One region of the Streptomyces sp. NPDC056580 genome, then DNA from elsewhere that is predicted to be linked to it. Evidence: riboswitches for the same ligand, from Rfam matches in the RefSeq annotation. Region 1 holds a riboswitch; the other holds the start of a gene.
The links. Region 1 has a riboswitch for cobalamin ahead of ACFQ9Z_RS20405 (ribonucleoside-diphosphate reductase subunit alpha). Riboswitches for the same ligand answer to the same signal wherever they lie in the genome.
Positions count from the first base shown of each region.

Region 1 (5,800 bases):
GCGGCACCACCATCCGCCGGGCGATCTTCTTCGCGACCTCCGGGCCCTGCTCCTTGCGCACCAGGTGCAGACACGCGTCGATGCCGGCCGCGGTGCCGGCGGAGGTGATCACCGGGTCCTCGTCGACGTACAGGACGTCCGGCTCGATGAGCGCCCGGGGATTGCGCAGCGCCAGTTCCTCCGCCTGCCGCCAGTGCACACTGCACCGCCGGCCGTCGAGCAGTCCGGCGGCGCCGAGCACGAAGACGCCCGAGCACACGCTGAGCACCCGGGTGCCCCGCTCCACGGCCCGCACCAGGGCGTCGAGCAGGGCGGGCGGGTACTCCCGGGTGACGTAGTCGCTGCCGGCCGGCACCGCGATCAGGTCGGCCTCCTCCAGCCGCTCCAGACCGTACGGCGTCGACACGGTGAGCCCGCCGACGTGGGTGCTCAGCGCCGGTCCCTCCGCCGAGACCACGGCGAAGTCGTACACCGGCAGGCCCTCGTCACTGCGGTCGATGCCGAAGACCTCGCACACCACTCCCAGCTCGAAGGGATGCACACCGTCCAGCAGCACCGCCGCCACGTTCCTCAGCATGCTGCCAGTGTGCCCCGAACCTGGCAGTAAATCGAGGGTGTACGGCAGTCCTGCCACTGTCGGTAAGGAGCATCAGGCGCGACATTGGTGTCATGACCGGAAACCAGATCGAAGGCCTGATCGGAATGCTCGCCACGCTCGGCATCCTGGTCCTCCTGATCCTCCCGTCCGTGCTCGGCATCGCCCACGACAGGCGCGTCGACCGCCAGCTCAGGGAGGTTCAGGAGGCCCGGGACGCGACGAGCCGCAAGAAGGAGGCTCAGAAGTCCTCGTCCAGGTCGACCGTGCCCTCCACGGCCACCTGGTACGCCGACGGACGGCGCTCGAAGAAGTTCGTCAGCTCCTGAACGCCCTGCAGCTCCATGAAGGAGAACGGGTTCTCCGAGCCGTACACCGGAGCGAAGCCCAGGCGCGTCAGGCGCTGGTCGGCGACGCACTCCAGGTACTGCCGCATCGACTCGGTGTTCATCCCCGGGAGGCCGTCGCCGCACAGGTCGCGCGCGAACTGCAGCTCGGCCTCGACGGCCTCCCGCAGCATGTCCGTTACCTGCTCGCGCAGCTCGTCGTCGAAGAGGTCCGGCTCCTCCTTGCGGACGGTGTCGACCACGTCGAAGGCGAAGGACATGTGCATCGTCTCGTCGCGGAACACCCAGTTGGTGCCGGTGGCCAGGCCGTGCAGCAGGCCTCGGCTGCGGAACCAGTAGACGTAGGCGAAGGCGCCGTAGAAGAACAGGCCCTCGATGCACGCGGCGAAGCAGATGAGGTTCAGCAGGAAGCGGCGGCGGTCGGCCTTGGACTCCAGCCGGTCCAGCTTCTCCACCTCGTTGATCCACTTGAAGCAGAACCCGGCCTTCTCGCGGATGGAGGGGATGTTCTCCACCGCGGCGAACGCCGCCGCCCGGTCGTCCGGATCGGGCAGGTAGGTGTCCAGCAGCGTCAGGTAGAACTGGACGTGCACGGCCTCCTCGAAGAGCTGGCGGCTCAGGTAGAGCCGGGCCTCGGGGGAGTTGATGTGCTTGTAGAGGGTCAGCACCAGGTTGTTCGCGACGATCGAGTCGCCCGTCGCGAAGAAGGCGACCAGACGGCCGATCAGGTGCTGTTCGGCCGGGGACAGCTTCGCGAGGTCGGCGACGTCCGAGTGGAGGTCGACCTCCTCGACGGTCCAGGTGTTCTTGATGGCGTCCCGGTAGCGCTCGTAGAAGTCCGGGTAGCGCATCGGACGGAGAGTCAGCTCGAAGCCGGGGTCCAGCAGGTTGGTGTGACGAGTCATCGCAGTCGGCGCGGAGCGCCGTCCTCCAGGAGTGGTGGTCGGGTGGCGGGCGGGAGTTACTGGCAGGCCTCGCAGGACTCGGGGTTCTCGAGGGAGCAGGCGACCGCGTCGGGGGCGGCGGTCTGCTGGACGGGGACGGTGGCCTGGGGCCGCGCCTGTCCCTGGGCGGCGCGGGCGATCCGGGTCGCCGGGCGGGAACGCAGGTAGTACGTCGTCTTCAGACCCGACTTCCAGGCGTAGGCGTACATCGAGGAGAGCTTGCCGATGGTCGGCGTCTCCAGGAACAGGTTCAGCGACTGGGCCTGGTCGAGGAACGGGGTCCGGGCCGCGGCCATGTCGATCAGACCGCGCTGCGGGATCTCCCACGCCGTGCGGTAGAGGGCGCGTACGTCCGCCGGGATCCAGGCGAAGTCCTGCACCGAGCCGTTGGACTCGCGCAGCGCCTCGCGGGTACGGGCGTCCCACACGCCCAGCTCCTTCAGGTCCTTCACCAGGTACGAGTTGACCTGGAGGAACTCCCCGGACAGCGTCTCGCGCTTGAACAGGTTGGACACCTGCGGCTCGATGCACTCGTACACACCGGCGATGGACGCGATGGTCGCGGTGGGCGCGATGGCCAGGAGCAGCGAGTTGCGCATGCCGACCCGGGCGATCCGCTCCCGCAGCGCCGCCCAGCGCTCCGGCCAGGTGAACTCCACGCCGTAGTGGTCGGGGTGCAGCACGCCCTGGGCGGTGCGCGTCTTGCGCCAGGCCGGCAGCGGTCCGTTGCGCTCGGCGAGGTCGGCGGAGGCCTCGTACGCGGCGAGCATGATCCGCTCGGCGATCCGGGAGGACAGGGCCTTCGCCTCGGGGGAGTCGAAGGGCAGCCGCAGCTTGAAGAAGACGTCCTGCAGGCCCATCGCGCCCAGGCCCACCGGACGCCAGTTGGCGTTCGACCGGCCCGCCTGCTCGGTGGGGTAGAAGTTGATGTCCACCACGCGGTCGAGGAAGGTCACGGCCGTGCGGACGGTCTCGTCGAGCCGCTCCCAGTCGAGGTCGCCCGTCGCGGTGTCCACGAAGGCGCCGAGGCTGACCGAGCCCAGGTTGCAGACCGCGGTCTCGCCGTCGTCGGTGACCTCCAGGATCTCCGTGCACAGGTTGGAGGAGTGCACGACGTGCCCGGCGGTCGCCGTCTGGTTGGCGGTGCGGTTGGCGGCGTCCTTGAAGGTCATCCAGCCGTTGCCGGTCTGCGCGAGGGTGCGCATCATACGGCCGTACAGGTCCCGGGCCGGCATCGTCTTCTTCGCGAGCCCCGCGGCCTCCGCCGCGCGGTAGGCGGCGTCGAACTCCTCGCCCCACAGGTCCACCAGCTCCGGCACGTCCACCGGGGAGAACAGCGACCACTGCCCGTCGGCGTCGACCCGGCGCATGAACTCGTCCGGGATCCAGTGCGCCAGGTTCAGGTTGTGCGTACGGCGGGCGTCCTCACCGGTGTTGTCGCGCAGCTCCAGGAACTCCTCGATGTCGGAGTGCCACGTCTCCAGGTACACCGCCGCGGCGCCCTTGCGCCGGCCGCCCTGGTTCACCGCGGCCACCGAGGCGTCCAGCGTCTTCAGGAACGGCACGATGCCGTTGGAGTGCCCGTTGGTGCCGCGGATCAGCGAACCGCGGCTGCGGATGCGGGAGTACGACAGGCCGATGCCTCCGGCGTGCTTGGAGAGGCGCGCGACCTGGTGGTAGCGGTCGTAGATGGAGTCCAGCTCGTCCAGCGGGGAGTCGAGGAGGTAGCAGGACGACATCTGCGGGTGCCGGGTGCCGGAGTTGAACAGGGTGGGGGAGGAGGGCAGGTAGTCGAGCCGGCTCATCAGGCCGTACAGCGACGCGACCTCGTCCACGGAGCGGGCGCTGTCGTCCTCGGCCAGCCCGGCGGCGACGCGCAGCATGAAGTGCTGGGGCGTCTCGATCACCTTGCGGGTGATGGGGTGGCGGAGCAGGTAGCGGCTGTGCAGGGTGCGCAGGCCGAAGTAGCCGAAGCGGTCGTCGGCCGCCGGGTCGACCAGCGCGTCGAGCCGCTCGGCGTGCAGGCGCACGAACTCCGCGGTGCGGTCGGCGACGAGACCCTCCCGGTGACCCACGGCCACGGACCCGGTGAAGGAGGTGACGCCCTGCGAGGCGGCCTCGACGCGGATGGAGACGGTCAGCAGCCTGGCCGCCAGCCGGGAGTAGGCGGGGTCCTCGGAGATCAGGCCGGCGGCCGACTCCGTGGCCAGCTCGCGCAACTCCGCCTCGTCGGCCCGGGCCGACCGGCCGCGCAGCGCGGCGGCGGCGACCCGGCCGGGGTCGGCGTCGGGGAGGTCGGCGGTCAGCTCGGTCAGGGTCCGCAGCAGCGCGGCACCGGGACCGTCGGTCTCCACCGGGGCTCCGCTCGCCGGGGTGGCTGAAGCCGGGTCGGCTGGCGCGATGGTCACGTGGGGCTCTCCCTCGCTCGGCACGGGGCCTTGCGGAGGGCAGGGGGCAGCGCGGGCGCGCACGGCGCCGCGTCCACCGGCCCATTCCACGAGGCCCGGACGTCGATGAGCACCCGGACCGGACGGCCGGGCGCACGCTGCCGGCAGGTCCTCGGACTGAAACAGGCGTGCGGAGGCACGCGAGTACACCGTTGCGGGACAGTTCCGGATTCGCACCGGATTCCCCTGCGGCGACAGCGAGCATGAGCATACATCTAGTGCCAGGCTGCCGTGGCACCCCCACATGTTGTGGCTGTTGCGTGTTGCGGTGGCTCCGCAGCGTCAGATCGCATGACAGCGGGCCGCCGACGTCGGTGCTGTCGGCGGCCCGCTGCGGGGTGGTCGGTGACCGGTCGCGCTAGTGGGCGCTGCCCGCGGTGGCGGGCGGGAGTTCCACCTCGACCCCGGGATCGCCCGCGTCGGCCGTGTAGTCCTCCGGCCTGGTCTCGTCGAGGCCCTCGGGGGCCTTCACGGCCTTCAGGACGAAGGTGAGCACCACGGTGACCACGACGTTGAGCACGAACGCGGTGAGACCGATGTAGCCGATCTCCCCGATGCCCGGGATCTCCTTCGCGGAGCCGCCGAAGTGCGCCTGGGTGGGCGAGGCCACCCCGTAGGCGGCGAGCGTGCCGTACACCATGCCGACCGCCCAGCCGGCGAGCAGCGCCCAGCGGTGGAACCAGCGGGTGAACAGGCCGCCGACCAGGGCCGGGAAGGTCTGCAGGATCCAGATGCCGCCCAGGAGCTGGAAGTTGATGGCGACCGTTTTGTCCATCGTCAGCACGAAGACCAGCGCGCCCACCTTCACCAGCAGCGACACGATCTTGGAGACCCGGGTCTCCTCCTTGGCCGTCGCGTCCGGCTTGATGAAGTCCTTGTAGATGTTGCGGGTGAAGAGGTTCGCCGCCGCGATGGACATGATGGCCGCGGGCACCAGGGCGCCGATGCCGATCGCCGCGAAGGCCACGCCGGCGAACCAGTCCGGGAACATGTCCTCGAACAGCTGCGGGATCGCGAGCTGGCCGTTGGCGACCTTCACCCCGGCCGCGATCGCCATGAAGCCGAGCAGGGCCAGCAGGCCGAGCATCAGCGAGTACAGCGGCAGGATCGTGGTGTTGCGGCGGATCACCTCACGGCTCTTCGAGGACAGGGTCGCGGTGATCGAGTGCGGGTACATGAACAGGGCGAGCGCGGAGCCCAGCGCCAGGGTGGCGTACGTCCACTGGCCCGCCTCCGGCGGGGCCAGCGCGCCGCGCGGTTTGCCGGTGGCCGGGTTGACCTGGCTGAAGGCGTCGCCCGCCTTGGCGAAGACGTCGTCGAAGCCGCCCAGCTTGATCGGGATGTAGATGATCGCCACCGCGATGACGATGTAGATCAGCGCGTCCTTGACGAACGCGATGAGGGCGGGGGCGCGCAGGCCCGACGAGTAGGTGTACGCGGCCAGCACGCCGAAGGCGATGAGCAGCG
Region 1 covers NZ_JBHTVE010000008.1:349,168-354,967, forward strand. Annotated here, with positions in the region: gene ACFQ9Z_RS20390 (helix-turn-helix domain-containing protein) at 1-577, opposite strand, end outside; gene ACFQ9Z_RS20395 (hypothetical protein) at 670-924, shown strand; gene ACFQ9Z_RS20400 (ribonucleotide-diphosphate reductase subunit beta) at 837-1,847, opposite strand; gene ACFQ9Z_RS20405 (ribonucleoside-diphosphate reductase subunit alpha) at 1,904-4,294, opposite strand; cobalamin riboswitch at 4,419-4,551, opposite strand; gene mctP (monocarboxylate uptake permease MctP) at 4,692-5,800, opposite strand, start outside.

Region 2 (5,800 bases), on a different contig from region 1:
CCGCCCCCGCCCGGAAGTGGTCGGTGCGGGGCTTCGCGCAGGGCGGGGCCCACGATCCACCTCATCCGGGAGGCGCCATGGACTCCACCGACCGGACCAGGCGTCTGCACACCGACCTGACCATCGAGCTGGTCATCAGCGACGTGGAAGCCCTCCGGCTCGAGGTCCGCTTCAGCTACGACTCGGCCGATCCGTTCGCCGTACGCCTGGACTTCCCCGGCAACCCCGTGGGCGCCGCGCCCTGGCTGTTCTCCCGGGACCTGCTGTACGCGGGCCTGGGCGTCCCGTCCGGCCAGGGCACCGTGCGGGTCTGGCCGCCGTGCCGCTGCCACGGGTCCACCACGGTGCGCGTGCTGCTGCGCGGCGTGGGCGGTGCCGCCGTGCTGTACATACCGGCCGGTCCGTTGGGGGACTGGCTGACCGAGACGTTCCGGGCGGTGCCCGCCGGTACGGAGAGCTCCCACCTCGACTGGGACGCCGTCCTGGCGGAACTGCTGCGCCGCGGGTGACCGGTGAGGACGGGCGGCGCCCGGGAAGACGTGAGGACCGCGTCCCCGGTGGCCGAGCGCATCGCCGCCGCGGCCGACTTCCTGGACGCGGGGTACGAGGTGCACTTCAACCTCTCCCCCGTGGTCCTGCGTCCCGGCTGGCAGCAGGCCTGGGCCGAGTTGCTGCGGCAGCTCGGCGACGTGCTGCCCGAGCGGGTCAGACGGCAGGCGGCCGCCGAAGTGATCATGCTGACCCACAACCGGGAGCTGCACGAGGTGCACCTCGGCTGGCACCCGCGCGCCGAGGACGTGCTCTGGCAGCCCGGAATCCAGCAGGGCAAACGCTCCGAGAACGGGGCGCTGAACGTGCGCTACGACCACGCGGTCAAGGCGAGGGGGGTGGAGGAGCTTTGGGGCCTGGTCGCGGCGCACGCTCCGTGGCTGCGGATCCGGTACGCCTTCTGACCGGGGCGGCGCCGCTTCCGGCCCGGCCGGACGCCCACGGCACCGGCCCGCGAGCGGGCCGGGAGCCGGAGCCTCGGGCGCCTCAGCGGTGCCCGGCAGGGGCGCGCGCACCGGAGGCCGGCCGCCTGCCGGCCGTGCGCTCCGCGGTGAGCACCCGTTCCGCGAGGACGCCGAAGACGAGCCCGAACGCCGTCCACAGGGTCGCCTGGACGGCCAGTGCGGCCAGGCGGAACTGCCACAGCAAGGTCGGGGAGAAGTCCTTGGGGACCTCGTCGACGGCCGGCAGGAACGCGTAGGCGAGCCCGGCGGCCAGGACGAAGAAGGCCCCAGCGGCCACCGTCGCGTTCCAGTTGCCGAGGCGGGGGGCGAGACGCTTGCCGAGGATCACCGTGACGACCGCCAGCAGCACGCTCAGGACCATCATCAGGAAGTACAGGGTCGTGCGCTTGCCGATCGTGTCGGGTTCGCCGACCGACGGGGGGTTGGCCGGGTACTTCAGGAACGGCACGACGTAGACGGCGACGAGGCCCGCTGCCGCCAGCAGCAGCGCGCTCGCACGCGGCCCGAAGCGGCCGACGCGGCCGAGGGCGAAGCAGTACGCGAGGGCGGCGATGCCGCCGAACGCGACGCCGTAGACGAGCACACCGGTGGACAGGCCGGCGGTCGACTGCATGGTGCGGGAGACCGCCTCCACGCCGTGTTCGTGGGCGTGCGCCTCCTCGTAGGCGATGGCCGAGTCGACGCTCGGTTCACCGAGGAAGTAGGCGACGACGAGGGCGAGCAGGCCCGCGGCGAGTCCCGCGAGCATGCCACGCACCAACAGGTTCCGGACGGTTGCCGAGTTCATGGGCGCGCTTGTTCCCCCGCCCGGTCAGTGGCAGGGGAAACCGAGCAGGTGCCGGGCGTCGTGCAGCCACTCGTGCACGTTCTCGCCGGACATCACGGAGGTCGCGCCCTGTTCGGCGCCGACGAAGTAGAGCAGGACCAGCATCAGGACGCCGAAGAAGACGGCCCAGGGGGCGACGGCGCCGATCGGCAGCTTGGCGGGGAGGACGTCGGGGGTGGTGCTGGGCTGAACGGCGGACTGCGCCATGGCAGGACCTCCTGGGGAACTCGCGTCCCGGCTCGGTGGTGCACGGGACGACGGGCGGGTCTGACTCGCCGGCCCGCACCGGGATCGGTGCGAACGGGCTCACAGTGGCGCGACCGTGCCGGATTCCCACCGGCTTCCGCATTCCGTCGTCGCTGTCGCCGAGAAGGTACCGCGAAGCGCGGTCGCGGCCAAGGGCGCACGGGTGCGGGACGGCGCCGCCCCGCAGGCCCCGTACGCTGTGGATGCCTTGCGCCCGAAGGGCCGTTGACCATGGAAGCGATCTCATGACGACCCGAGTGACGTTGATCTCACCGGCTATGAACCCAGCCGTGCGGGAGGCCCGCTTCGACGACGGGTGCTCGCTCGACGCGGCGGGCGCGGCGCGCGCCCGGTCGGCCGCGGACGAGGTGCGGCCGGCCGCCGCGGCACTCGTCTCCCCGGTCGTCCGCTGCCGGGAGACGGCGGCCGCGCTGGGCCTGGACGCCCGCGACGAACCCGCCCTGGCCGGGCTGGACATGGGCCGCTGGCGGGGGCTGACGCTCGACGAGGCCGCCGCCCGGGAGCCGGTGGCGCTGGCCCGGTGGCTGGCCGACCCGGCGGCGCGCCCGCACGGCGGGGAGTCGGTGCACCTGCTGTGCGCCCGGGTCGGTGGCTGGCTGGACGAGGCCGCCGGTGCCTCCGGCCGCCTGGTGGCGGTGGTCGAGCCGGAGGTCGTGCGGGCCGTGACCGTACGAGTGCTCGGCGCGCCGGAGGACGCCTTCTGGCGGATCGACGTACCGCCCCTGACCGCAACCGCCTTCACCGGCCGGGCCGGGCGCTGGAACCTGGCGCCCGGGACGGCGCTGGGCCGGACGGGCGGCACGCCGCAGGAGCGCCCCGGCCGCTGAAGGACGCCCTCTGGACGCCGTGGTGACCAGCCGTGAGACTGGGCCGGGTCCGACGCCCCCGGTGCTCCAGGACGGTGACCATGCAAGAGGAAGTCCCCCGCGTCGAACTCACCCCACGGGCCGCCGAGCTGGTGCGCCGGCTGCGGGCCGAGCACGGGCCGTTGATGTTCCACCAGTCCGGCGGCTGCTGCGACGGCAGCGCGCCCATGTGCTATCCGGACGGCGAGTTCCGGACCGGCGGCTCGGACGTGCTGCTGGCGGAACTGGCGGTGGACGGCGTCGAGGAGCCCGTGACGTTCTGGATGTCGCGGAGCCAGTACGAGGCCTGGAGCCACACCCGGCTGATCGTGGACGTGGTACCCGGACGAGGGAGCGGTTTCTCGCTGGAAGCACCCGAGGGAGTGCGTTTTCTCACCCGTTCTCGCGTAGTCGACGCCTAGGAGTCCCGTACGTCTCCGTCGTCTGCTGCACTTCCCTTGAGTCCTGTGGCGGTTGACGAGGCATCAGGGGGCGCGGTGACGAGAGGTCGGCGGCGAACGGCGGCGGGCAGGCCGGTGCTCACGGTTCTCACGGCGCTCGGCCTGCTGGCCGGCGCGGCCCTGGCCGGGGCGGCGCCGGCCGCTGCCGTGCCGGCCGGCGGCCGGGGCGAGCGGATCGCTCCGGGGGTCGTGTACCGGGAGTTCGACATCACGGCGGCGGCCGGGCGCACCCGCGCCCACCTGCTCACCGTCGACCTGGGCGACCCGCACGTCCGGGTGGACCTGCTGCACCCCGGGGCGGTGGCCGCCCGGGCCACCGTGTCCCGGCTGGCCGACTCGGCCGGCGCGGTCGCGGGTGTCAACGGCGACTTCTTCGACATCACCGAGACCCAGCACCCGGGTGTCGAGGCCACCGGCGCAAGCGTGGGCCCGGCGGTCGCGGGCGGCCGGGTGCTCAAGGCGGCGGTGCCCAGGGGCCAGCGGTTCGGGCCGCCGCTGCCTCCTGGCGCCACCACGCGGGACGTGCTCGGGGTGGGCGCCGACCGGCGGGCCCGTCTGGACCGCCTCTCCCTCACCGGCTCGGTGACCACACCGCACGGCAGGCTCCCGCTCGGCGGCCTCGACCAGTACGCGCTGCCGCAGAACTCCGTGGGGGCCTTCACCTCCCGGTGGGGCGCCGCCTCCCGGGAGCGGGCCGTCTGCGGCACGGACACCGACCGGGCGGCGCCCTGCAGCACCGAGACCTACGAGGTGGAGGTGCGCCGCGGCCGGGTGGTCGGCGCCGCCGGCACTCCGGGCCGGGGCCCCGTCCCCGCGGGCACCACGGTCCTGGTGGGCCGCGAACGGGGGGCGCGGGAGCTGCGCGAGCTGACCGTGGGAGACGCGGTGACCGTCACCCACGGCCTGGTGGCGGCCAGGGCCAGGGTGCCCTACGCGTTCGCGGTCGGCGGCTACCCGGTGCTGCGGCACGGCAGGCCGCTCGCGGGGCTCGACGACAGGGCCTCCGCCGTGCGCACCGTCGCGGGTCTGCGGGGCGGCGGGCGGCAGCTGCTGCTGCTCGCGCTGGACGGGGCCGACGACTCCCGCACCGGCATGACGATCGCCGAGGAGGCGGCCGCCATGCGCGGCCTGGGCGCGTCGGACGCGTTCAACCTCGACGGCGGCGGGTCGAGCGAGATGGTCACCCGCGCCGGGGGCGCGCGCGGGGTGACGGTCCGCAACCATCCGAGCGGCGGCGCCGAACGCCCGGTGCCGAACGGCATCGGGGTCTTCTCCCGCTGACCCACGGCTCACGGCTCACGGCTCACGGCTCACGGCTCACGGCTCACGGCTCACGGCTCACGGCTCACGGCTCACGGCCGCAGGCTGCTCACCAGGTCGGCGGTCGCGGTGAGCCCGCTGTGGATGGTGGGCGCCATGCTGGTGCTGGCCAGGTAGAACCCGAGCAGCATGCAGACCAGGGCGTGCGACATCTTCAGCGCGCCGTTGCGGATGAACACCACCGCCAGGATCAGGAGCAGCAGCACCACAGAGATGGAAATGGCCATCGTCAACCTCCTCCGCCACGCCCCTTCGGCGGCGTTCGGCCGTAAGTGTGGCGTAGCGGAGGGTTTGTCCGGGTGGCTGACGTGTCCTCCGATCGTGTGGTGTCAGACGGACGGGTGTACGCCCGGGAGGGCCCCTCCGGGCCGGCGAGACCGTCGGTACCGGGACGGCCGGCGCCGGCCGGAGAGGGGCCGCACCCGCGGGGCGTCGCGGGCCTGGCCGGCCGTCAGGGCGCCTGGAGGCCGACCAGAGCGGCCAGCGCCTCCCGGTGGGCGCCCGCGGTGCCGTAGGTGATCGAGTCCGCCTTGGCCCGCTTGAGGTGCAGGTGCGCGGGGTGCTCCCAGGTCATTCCGATCCCGCCGTGCAACTGCACCGCCTCCTCGGTGGCGCGTACGGCCACCGGGCCGGCGTAGGCCTGTGCGACGGTCACCGTGACGTCGGTGTCCGCGCCGGTCGTGAGGGCGTCGGCGGCGGCGCGGGCGGCGGCGCGCAGGCTGACGACCTCGAGCCATGACTGGGCGAGCCGGTGCTTGAGCGCCTGGAAGCCGCCGACCGGCCGGTTGAACTGCTTGCGCTCCTTCAGGTACCGCACGGTCTCGGTCAACGCCCAGTCGGCGACCCCCAGTTGTTCGGAGGCGAGCAGGCCGGCGCCGGCCCGAAGGGCCCGCCGCACGGCCGGTTCCGCGTCACCGAGGCGGCGGGCGGGCGCCGCGTCGAGGGTGACGGTGGCGAGCGGGCGGGTCAGGTCGAGGGAGACCTGCGGGGTGACGGTCGCCGCCTCGGCGGCCACGGCGTACAGCCCGCCGTCGTCGGCCGGGACCAGCAGCACGTCGGCGGCGGCCG
Region 2 covers NZ_JBHTVE010000001.1:626,480-632,279, forward strand. Annotated here, with positions in the region: gene ACFQ9Z_RS02920 (SsgA family sporulation/cell division regulator) at 78-509, shown strand; partial or broken gene ACFQ9Z_RS02925 (spore photoproduct lyase family protein) at 537-953, shown strand; gene ACFQ9Z_RS02930 (CbtA family protein) at 1,036-1,800, opposite strand; gene ACFQ9Z_RS02935 (CbtB-domain containing protein) at 1,825-2,046, opposite strand; cobalamin riboswitch at 2,082-2,224, opposite strand; gene ACFQ9Z_RS02940 (histidine phosphatase family protein) at 2,331-2,933, shown strand; gene ACFQ9Z_RS02945 (DUF779 domain-containing protein) at 3,014-3,373, shown strand; gene ACFQ9Z_RS02950 (phosphodiester glycosidase family protein) at 3,488-4,693, shown strand; gene ACFQ9Z_RS02955 (hypothetical protein) at 4,765-4,959, opposite strand; gene ACFQ9Z_RS02960 (acyl-CoA dehydrogenase family protein) at 5,184-5,800, opposite strand, start outside.
Region 2: it holds a riboswitch for cobalamin, as region 1 does, so the genes downstream of both, ACFQ9Z_RS02935 (CbtB-domain containing protein) here and ACFQ9Z_RS20405 (ribonucleoside-diphosphate reductase subunit alpha) in region 1, are expected to answer to the same signal.